DNA from 3 places in the Streptomyces sp. NPDC001770 genome. Region 1 is predicted to be linked to each of the others. Evidence: riboswitches for the same ligand, from Rfam matches in the RefSeq annotation. Region 1 holds a riboswitch; each other region holds the start of a gene.
What was found. A riboswitch is a leader RNA that binds a small molecule or an ion and turns the genes downstream of it on or off. The one in region 1 is predicted to bind cyclic di-AMP.
Positions count from the first base shown of each region.

Region 2: it holds a riboswitch for cyclic di-AMP, as region 1 does, so the genes downstream of both, ACWCSV_RS08475 (LysM peptidoglycan-binding domain-containing M23 family metallopeptidase) here and ACWCSV_RS33140 (M23 family metallopeptidase) in region 1, are expected to answer to the same signal.
Region 3: it holds a riboswitch for cyclic di-AMP, as region 1 does, so the genes downstream of both, ACWCSV_RS30335 (M23 family metallopeptidase) here and ACWCSV_RS33140 (M23 family metallopeptidase) in region 1, are expected to answer to the same signal.

Region 1 covers NZ_JBSFFN010000064.1:20,140-23,403, reverse strand. Annotated here, with positions in the region: gene ACWCSV_RS33145 (PP2C family protein-serine/threonine phosphatase) at 188-1,315, shown strand; cyclic di-AMP (ydaO/yuaA leader) riboswitch at 1,608-1,761, shown strand; gene ACWCSV_RS33140 (M23 family metallopeptidase) at 1,773-2,828, shown strand; gene ACWCSV_RS33135 (aldo/keto reductase) at 3,060-3,264, shown strand, end outside.
Region 2 covers NZ_JBSFFN010000006.1:157,541-160,804, forward strand. Annotated here, with positions in the region: gene ACWCSV_RS08460 (helix-turn-helix domain-containing protein) at 1-171, shown strand, start outside; gene ACWCSV_RS08465 (DUF6126 family protein) at 245-430, shown strand; gene ACWCSV_RS08470 (tyrosine-protein phosphatase) at 451-1,260, opposite strand; cyclic di-AMP (ydaO/yuaA leader) riboswitch at 1,672-1,842, shown strand; gene ACWCSV_RS08475 (LysM peptidoglycan-binding domain-containing M23 family metallopeptidase) at 1,848-2,750, shown strand; gene ACWCSV_RS08480 (SGNH/GDSL hydrolase family protein) at 2,931-3,264, shown strand, end outside.
Region 3 covers NZ_JBSFFN010000045.1:29,650-32,913, forward strand. Annotated here, with positions in the region: gene ACWCSV_RS30330 (GntR family transcriptional regulator) at 1-409, opposite strand, end outside; gene ACWCSV_RS30335 (M23 family metallopeptidase) at 703-1,467, opposite strand; cyclic di-AMP (ydaO/yuaA leader) riboswitch at 1,481-1,648, opposite strand; gene ACWCSV_RS30340 (M16 family metallopeptidase) at 1,862-3,244, opposite strand.

The DNA.
Region 1 (3,264 bases):
CCCGGCGTGCGCCGGGTGGCGGGGGGCGCTCACAGGGGAGTCGTGCGCTCCCCCCTATGGACGACGAGGAGTCGCCGCGCGGCGCGGTTCGGGCCAGCCTGGGCGGGGCGCGGTAGGTTCCGCAGCCGTGGCGGGACAGGGCAGGAGAAGCGCAGAGGTGGGGAAACCGCTGTACGAGCATGGCTGGATGGCCGGGGGTGTGGGCGCCCGGCGTTTCGTACGGATGCTGCCTGCCCTGCTCATCGTCGGCGGACTCGTCTTCGACATCGCGTCACCGCCCCGCTTCACGGCGGTGCCCCTCTTCGTCGCCGCCCCTCTCATCGCCGCGCCGTTCGCCTCCCGGGCGGGGACCATCCGGGTCGGTGTCGCCTCGCTCGCCGCCGTCATCGTGATGCGGGTGTACGTGGGCACCATCGGGCAGATCGTCCCGATCATCGAGACGCTCACCGTGTTCACCACGGCCGTGCTGGCGCTCGTCATCAACGGAGTCGTACGGCGCGGCAACGAGCAGCTCGCCTCCGCCCGGATCATCGCGGAGACCGCCATGCGCGCGGTGCTGCCCGTCCCGGCCGAACGGGTCGGCGGGCTCCATGTCGCCGCGCGGTACGAGGCGGCGCAGGCGGACGAGTACGTCGGCGGCGACCTCTTCGCCGTCGCGGACACCCCGTACGGCGTACGCCTCGTGCTCGGTGACGTACGCGGCAAGGGGCTCGACGCGGTCGAGGCGGTGGCGGTGATCATCGGCGCCTTCCGGGAGGCCGCCGAGCAGGAGGAGACGCTGGAGGGCGTGGCGCAGCGGCTGGAGCGGGCGCTGGCCAGGGACGCCGCCCGGCGCGGGGGGCTGGACCCGGTGGAGGGGTTCGTCACCGCGGTGCTCGCCGAGATCCCGCAGGGCTCCGCGACCTTGCGGATCGTCAACCGGGGTCACCCCGAACCGCTGCTGCTCCATGCCGGAGGAGCGCTGGACGTGCTGCGGCCGAGCATGCCCGCGCTTCCCCTCGGCATGGCGCTGGGCGCCTGGCCGGACCAGGTGGACGAGTGGGAGCTTCCGCCGGGCGCGACCCTGCTGGCCTACACGGACGGGCTCTCCGAGGCGCGTGACCGGGCGGGCGTCTTCTACGACCCGGCGGAGCGGCTGCGCGGGCGGATCTTCCCTGGTCCGGACGAGCTGTTGACGGCACTCACCGACGACGTCCGGCTGCACACCGGGGGCCGCTCGACGGACGACCTGGCGCTGCTCGCGGTCGCCCGGCCGGCGGAGGACCAGCCGGAGCGCCGGACCACCGTGCCGATCGTGGGCCGAGGGGGCGGCTGACGTGGTGGTGCGGGCCATCGTCCCGAGGCACTCCCGGGCTGCTCCGGGCCCACTGGGCGGGTGCGGCGACGGTCCGTAGCAGGCCGGTGCCGCTCGATAACATATGACACACCGTCAGAAAAGCAGGAGCGCACCGACAGTCCGCAAGTCGCCCCGATGAGTGGTGATATGCGGTGGTAAATCCCGCCCCGAAGTGGGAATGATCAAGGGGAACGGCTTGGAATCGGAGCCGTCTGTCTATTAACGTTCGATAACGCAGCGCGGTCGTCCCAGCCGTCGTCAGAGACGGCGCCGTGCGCGAGCGCCGAATTCCGCGAGGGAACCGGGGAACCACCTTCTTGGGGTGAATCGGGCACCTGTGTCTCGTCAGAGACGTCAGGCGCCCGTAGGAGACCTTCCTGCTCCGAACCCGTCAGCTAACCCGGTAGGCGAGAAGGAAGGAAAGGAGTGCGCCCCCGTGGCGTCCAACCAGCCTGCCCCAGAAGCCCCGTCACCCTTTGCCACCCTCGACGGTTTCGGTTCCCCCGGCGACTCCGACAAGGCGTGGGAGGAATGGAACCCCACCGAGGATTCCCTCCGCCCCGTACGCGGCCGGCACCGCGTGGCGAAGCAGCGTGGTCTCGCGCGTAGTTCCACCGTCCTCGGGGTCGGCGTCATCGCGGCCGTCGGTGCGGGCGGCATGGCCACCGCGCAGAGCAAGCCGCCGGTCTCCATCTCCCTTCCCGATTCGCTCGCGGACAACCTTCCCGACGTCAAGTCCGTGCCCGGGCTGGGCGCTCTGTTCACCGCGGCCGAGTCCGACGACACCCCCGCCCCGGTGGCGGCGGCCGCGCCGTTCACCACGGCCGGGCTCACCACGGCCGAGACCGAGCAGGGTGCCACCGACGCGGGCGAGGCCCTGCGCGCCCGTATCCTCCAGCAGGCGGAGCAGCAGCAGTCCGCCGCCGACGCGGACGCGAAGGCGGCCGAGGAGGCGGCGGCCGCCACCAAGGCCGCCACCGAGGCGAAGAAGCAGCAGGACGAAGCGGAGGCGAAGGCCGCCGCCGAGAAGAAGGCGGCCGAGGAAGCCGCGGCGAAGAAGGCCGAGGCCGAGAGACTCGCCAAGCTCGCCGCCGCCTACTCGCTCCCCACCTCCGCGTACACGATCACCTCAACCTTCGGCGAGGCCGGCACGATGTGGGCCTCCGGGCAGCACACCGGCCTCGACTTCGCCGCGCCGACCGGCACCCCGGTCAAGGCCGTGCACGGCGGAACGGTCAAGTCCGCAGGCTGGTCGGGCTCGTACGGGTACCGCACGGTCCTGGAGCTCGAGGACGGTACGGAGATCTGGTACTGCCACCAGTCCTCCATGGACGTGGTCGTCGGCCAGCAGGTCAGCACGGGCGACACCATCGGCCGCGTCGGAGCCACCGGCAACGTCACCGGCCCGCACCTCCACCTCGAAGTCCACACCCCGGACGGCACCGGCATCGACCCGATGGCCTGGCTGACCGGCAAGGGCCTCGCGGTCTGACGCTCGGCGTACCGCTCACCCCCGATCGCCGGCAGCCCTGACGCTCTACCCCCCCAGGACGTCAGGGCTGCCGGTCTCTTCCCCCTCCCCGGACCACGGGCTCCGGACGGGCTGCGGACAGGCTCCGGACGGGCTGCGGACGGGCTCCGGACCGAGGCCCCCGTCGGTGGCCGGCCACGATCGGAGCCCCGGACCGGAATACGTCCGTCCGTCCGCTCCGTTGAACCCCTCATGACTTCTTCTCTCCGCAAGCTCGGAACGTCCGGCCTCGAGGTCTTCCCCCTCGCCCTCGGCGGCAACGTCTTCGGCTGGACCGCCGACGAGGCCCAGTCCTTCGCGGTCCTCGACGCCTACACCGCGGCCGGCGGCAACTTCGTCGACACCGCGGACGCGTACTCGGCCTGGGTCCCCGGCAACCAGGGCGGTGAGTCGGAGA
Region 2 (3,264 bases), on a different contig from region 1:
GGCGAATCCACGCACGAGCTCGGGCCCGGCGACAGCGCCCACTTCGACTCGCTCACCCCGCACCGGATCGCCGCCGCCGGACCGGAGGGCGCCGAGCTGATCTTCGTGCACACCCTGTTGCAGAGCCCCGCCGCCGAGCTGTGCCTCGGCGACGGGACCCGCCGGCGCTGACCGCGCCCGGCACCCCGGTGCCGCGCCCATTCCTCGTACGCCCGGCCCCGGGCGCACGGCAGAGAGGACCGTCATGTCCGATTCGGAGCACTACGACCCGCTGACCCCCCGGCAGACCGGTGTCCGCGACACCCGGGACACCCAGGAACGGAAGATGCCGCGCGGGATGGTCATCCGGCTGGTCGCCTATCTGGTCGCCGGGCATGTTGTCGCGGCCTTCCTCTACATCCTGTTTGCCGTCGCCGGGGGCAACCAGTAGCGGAACCGTACGGACGCCGCCTACGCCTCGTCCAGCAGCCTCTCGCGCAGCCGCTCCCTGGTCTCGCCGGAGAGCCGCAGCCCCTCCGCGAAGTAGCGCTCCGACGTGCCCCAGTTCTCCTCGATGGTGGCGAAGGCGGCGTCCAGATAGTCGATGTGCGCCCCGAACAGCGGGTTGAGCAGGCTCATCACCTCGGTGGAGACCAGGGGGTCCGCGCTGTCGCCGCGCCGCAGGCGGTACCGGCGGTGGGCGTCGTTGGACTTGAGGTAGTCCGCCGCGATCGCCTCGCGCTCCACCCCGACCGCGAGCAGGGTCACCGCCATCGTCAGACCCGCCCGGTCCTTGCCCGCGGCGCAGTGCATCAGCGCCGGCACACTGTCCTCCGCCAGGGCGTGCAGGACCCGGCTGTGTTCGGCCGTGCGGTCGGTGATGATCGAGCGGTACGAGGCGAGCATCCGCTCCGTACCCTTGCCGTCGGCCAGCAGTGAGCGCAGCTGCGCGATGTCGCCCTCGCGCACCAGACGCCAGAAACCGGCCCCGTCGGCGGGGTCCGAGAGTGGGATGCGGACGTTGCGGACGCCCGGCAGCTCCACGTCGAAGCCGTCCAGCTTCTGGTCGGCCGCGTTACGGAAGTCGAAGACCGTGTGCAGGCCGAGCCGGCCGAGGAAGACGGCGTCCTCCGCGGTGGCGGCGGCGAGGTGGCCGCTGCGGAAGAGCCTCCCGTGCCGTACCCGCCGTCCATCGGTGGTGGGCAGCCCGCCCACGTCCCTGAAGTTACGGACCCCGCTCAGCTCGGGTTCGGCCGGCGAGAACTGCGGCACCTGCGTCACAGCGGCTCCTCGGTGCTTCTGCGCGCCGGCGCTGCTCGCCGACGTCGGCTCGTCGCGACCCTACGACATCGCTCCGCGGTACCGAAGGGGCGGCGGCAGGTCCTCGCGGACTGAAGAACCGTCACCAGTGATGTGCGCGACATGTCCGTATTGTACGGATTTCACGCAACATCATCCGTTTATAGGGGAGATGGCGGGTGATCTGGTGAGCGGGATCATATCCGTGACCGTGCGTGCCCGGGGCGCCGGAGGACTCTCCTTCCGTCGTGCGGAATGCCAAGATCCGTAATCCACGGAGGGTGACCGGAAAAGAGTGCTGAAATCGACGTGCGGATTCCGTTCCGCTTGTGATGGCTTGTTCCGTCCGGCCCGGCTCGATTACGTTCACCATCACTCCGGACGGACCGCCTAATCCTGCCGCCGCCCGGAATTCGCACTCACTATGCGTGGCAGGAGCGGGGGACCCAGGTAAGCCGCCGACCGGAGTTGTTCCGGCCGGCTCGGGGTGAAGTCGTGTTCAGCACGACCGGGCATCTCCAGCCCGAACCCGACAGCTCACCTCGTAGGCGCCGGAGAGGAATTCCCCCATGCCCATCCCGGGTAAGCACCGTCGTAAGAAGTCCGGCCCGATCGCTCGCGGCATCCTCGCCGTCGGAGCCGGCGGCGCCGTCGTCGCCCTGCCGCTCCTCGGAGCCACGGGTGCCCACGCCGCTGAGCAGTCGGCCCCCACCGCCGCCCAGTCCGCCCAGCAGTCCGCCAAGACCTACAAGGTCGTCCCCGGCGACTACCTGGCGAAGATCGCCGCCCAGCACAAGATCAAGGGTGGCTGGGAGAAGCTCTACCAGGACAACCGCGAGGTCGTCGGCGGCAACCCGAGCCTGATCCTCCCGGGCATGAAGCTGACGCTCGGCGCCCAGGCGTCCGGCTCGGCCTCCAGCGCGTCCTCCGCCAAGGCCGAGACCGCGAAGACCGAGACCGCGAAGACCGAGAGCAGCACCGCGGCCAAGACCGGGACGAAGGCCGCCCCGGCGGCCAAGACCGAGTCCGCCGCGACCACCACCAAGGCCGCCGACAGCAACAGCACCGGCTGGACCACCCCGGTCGCCAACGCGACCGTCACCACGCAGTACCACGCCTCCGGCTCCATGTGGTCCAGCGGTTACCACACCGGCTCCGACTTCAGCGCCGCCACCGGCACCGTCGTCCGCGCCGTCGGGCCCGGCACCGTCGTCTCCGCCGGCTACGACGGCGCCTACGGCAACGAGGTCATCATCAAGCACGCCGACGGCATGTACTCCCAGTACGCGCACCAGTCGCAGCTGATGGTCTCGGCCGGCCAGACCGTCACCGGCGGCCAGCAGATCGGCCTCTCGGGTGCCACCGGCAACGTCACCGGCCCGCACCTCCACTTCGAGATCCGCACCACCCCGAGCTACGGCTCGGACGTGGACCCGATCGCCTACCTGCGTTCGCACGGCGTCTCCATCTGAGACAACTCCCGATGACGGTCGTCACGATCCGTCAGGGCTTCGAGGGGCGGTACGCGCAAGCGTGCCGCCCCTCTACTTATTCCGGCTTTACCAAAAACTGACCGGGTGGGCTATCTCACCCCCCGTCAACCCCTTCTTACGGTCGCGTAGGTCACATTGGAAGAGGCAAGATATGTGGCCGTGGCAGACGATTCGAGAATCCAGAAGACAGACATCATCGGGTCGTACGCGGCGATCGGCGACAGTTTCACCGAAGGAGTCGGAGACCCCGGACCCGACGGGACCTATGTCGGCTGGGCGGACCGTTTCGCGGTTCTCCTGGCGGACCAGCTTCCCGTCCTCGACGAGGCGACGAGCTCCGATTCCCTGCGCGGGGAATTCCGGTACGCCAATCTCGCGGTACGCGGACGACTCCTCGACCAGATCGTCGAGGAGCAGATCCCCCGCGCCAAGGAGCTCGCACCGGACCTGGTGAGCTTCTGCGCCGGGGGCAACGACATCATCCGGCCCGGCA
Region 3 (3,264 bases), on a different contig from region 1:
CCTGGGCGAGCGTCTCGTGGAACCAGCCGCCGAGGGAGCGCAGATCCTCCCCCTCACCCCGGCGGGCCCTCTCCTGTCCCAGTTTGACCAGTCCGCGCAGGACCTTGAGGTGCGCCTCGGTGCGGCGCTGCGCGGCCCGGGCCGCGCCCAGCGGCTCCAGCAGGAGCTTCACCTCCAGGAGGTCGGCCGCCTCTTGCTCCGTCGGCTCGGCGACGCAGGCACCGGCGTGTCTGCGGGTGACCACGAACCCCTCCGACTCCAGGGTCCGCAGCGCTTCGCGCACGGGCACGCGGGAGACGCCGTAACGCCGCGCCAGGAGCTCCTCGGTCAGGCGACTGCCGCGTTCGTAGACGCCCGAGACGATGTCGTCACGGATTGCCGTGCATACCGAGTGCGCGGGAATGCGCATGTCCGAACCTCCGCCTTAATCCCCGCGAAACGCGGCCGATCGAAGCCTGCACCGTGACTCTATTGCAATCTGAGTGAATTTCCGATGGCGTACCGGAATTCGCACATATCTTTTGCCTGCGGAGCGGGTGGCCGGAGAGGTTTCGGGTGATATGCCGAAGCCCCGGCGAGGGCCGGGGCTTCGGGACGATCCGGGGCTGCCCCACGGCTGCCCCACGGCCGCACCGCGAAGCCGAACAGCAAGGCGGCGGGGTCGGACCGCGAGGTCACGGGGTCGGACGGTGAGGCCGCAGGTCAGACGGTGAGGCCGCGGGCCCGCAGATACGCCACGGGATCCATGTCGGTGCCGTACTCCGGGCCGGTGCGCGCCTCGAAGTGCAGGTGCGGGCCGGTCGCGTTGCCGGTGGCACCGGAGAGGCCGATGCGCTCGCCGGAGGAGACGCGCTGGCCGACGAAGACACCGAGGGAGGAGAGGTGGCCGTACTGGGTGTACGTGCCGTCCGTCATCCGCAGCACGATGTTGTTGCCGTACGCGCCGCCCCAGCCGGCCTCGACGACCGTACCCGCGCCCACGGCGAGGACGGGGGTGCCGGTGGCGGCGTGGAAGTCGACGCCCGAGTGGCTGCCGGAGGACCAGAGCGAACCGCCCGACTGGTAGCCGGTGCTGATGTATGAGCCCGCGATGGGCAGGTGGAAGGAGTTCAGGCGGGCGCGCTCGGCGGCGCGGGCGGCGCGCGCCTTCTCCTCGCGGGCCTCCCTGGCCCGTGCGGCGGCTTCGGCCTTCGCCTTCGCTTCGGCCTTCGCCCTGGCCTCCGCCCCGCGCTGCTGGGCCGCCGCCTGGTCGGCTATCCGGTCCGCGATGGAGTCCCCGAGCGACACCGCCTCGATGAGGCCGGTCCTGCCGGGCGACGGAACGGTGGAGTCGGCGGCGAGGGCCGGCGAGGCGATCGAGCCGACGACGCCGGTGGCGGCGAGGGCCGCGACGCCGGCGAACCTGGCGGTGGAGCGCGTCGGACGGCCCGGGGCACGATGCGTCCCGGTGGCACGGGTGAACGCCATGGAGGAGCGGGTCCTTTCCTTCCTTCTCGCCTACCGGGTTAGCTGACGGGTTCGGAGCAGGAAGGTCTCCTACGGGCGTTCGCGCCTCTCACGAGACGCGGGTGCCCGATTCACCCCAGGGACTTCACGGGTCCCCGGCTCCCCAGGCTCGCGCCTGACGGGGACTCGGCGATGACTGCCCGGCACCGCGAGTGCGGTACACAGTCGGCGGACAGCCGGATCGACGCTAGGCCGCAGCGCTTTCGATCACCAAACGGACAGGAAGTTTTGTAGCGTATCCCACAGGGCAGACAGCCACTCTTCCTTCCAAAGAGGACAAACGCCGCGACCCCGGTGGGATCTCTCCCACCGGGGTCGCGGCCGGGGCGTACCCGGTCGTGTGGTTGACGGCCGGTCAGCCGCTGACGACCGTCACCTCGCCGATGCCCAGCGCACGGACCGGATCGGCGATCTGCGCCGCGTCGCCCACCAGAATCGTCACCAGCCGGTCCACCGGGAAGGCGTTGACCACCGCGGCGGTCGCCTCGACCGTGCCGGTCTCGGCGAGCCGCGCGTACAGGTGGGCCTGGAAGTCGTCGGGCAGCTGCTGCTCGACCTGGTCGGCGAGGGTCGCCGCTACGGAGGCGGCCGTCTCGAACTTGAGCGGGGCCACCCCCACGAGGTTCTGCACGGCGGTCTCGCGCTCGGCGTCGGTCAGCCCGTCCGCCGCGAGGGTCCGCAGGACCTTCCAGAGGTCGTCGAGCGCGGGGCCCGTGGACTCGGTGTCCACCGAGCCGCTGATGGCCAGCATCGCCGCACCGGCGGGGCCGGAGTCCGGACCGCCGGCCGTGGAGCGGAGCACCTGGGCGAAGGCGCGCACGCCGTAGGTGTAGCCCTTCTCCTCGCGCAGCACCCGGTCGAGCCGCGAGGTGAGCGTGCCGCCGAGGCAGTACGTCCCGAGGACCTGGGCGGGCCAGACGCTGTCGTGCCGGTCCGCGCCGATACGGCCGATGAGCAGCTGCGTCTGCACAGCTCCCGGACGGTTCACGATGACCACGCGGCCGGTGTCGTCCGCGGTGATCGGCGCCACCGGGCGGGGGCTGCCGGCGTTGCCCGACCAGTCGCCGAGGGTGTCGGCGAGCAGGGCGTCGAGGTCGATGCCGGTGAGGTCGCCGACGACGACCGCGACCGCGGTGGCGGGGCGGACGTGCGCGTCGTAGAAGGCGCGCACGGCGGCCGCGTCGATCCGCCGCACGGTGTCCTCGGTGCCCAGACGCGGGCGCGACATCCGGGCGGTGGCCGGGAACAGCTCCTTGGAGAGCTGCTTGGCGGCACGGCGCGCGGGGTTGGCCTGCTCGTGCGGGATCTCGTCGAGGCGGTTGCCCACCAGACGTTCGATCTCGCTGTCCGCGAAGGCGGGGGCCCGCAGCGCCTCGGCGACCAGCCCGAGCGCCTTCGCCAGGCGGGAGGCGGGCACCTCCAGGGAGACCCGGACACCCGGGTGGTCGGCGTGCGCGTCGAGCGTGGCACCGCAGCGCTCCAGCTCGGCGGCGAACTCCTCGGCGCTGTGCTTGTCCGTCCCCTCGGAGAGGGCGCGCGCCATGATGGTGGCGACGCCGTCCAGGCCCTCGGGTTCGGCATCGAGCGGTGCTTCGAGGTGGATCTCGACCGCGACGACCTGCTGGCCGGGGCGGTGGCTGCGGAGCACGGTCAGCCCGTTGGGCAGGGTGCCGCGCTCGGGGGCCGGGAAGGCCCAGGGTCGGGCGTCGCCCGGGGCGGGCTGAGGGTGGAAGTCCATGGCTACTCCAGTCACGGCGG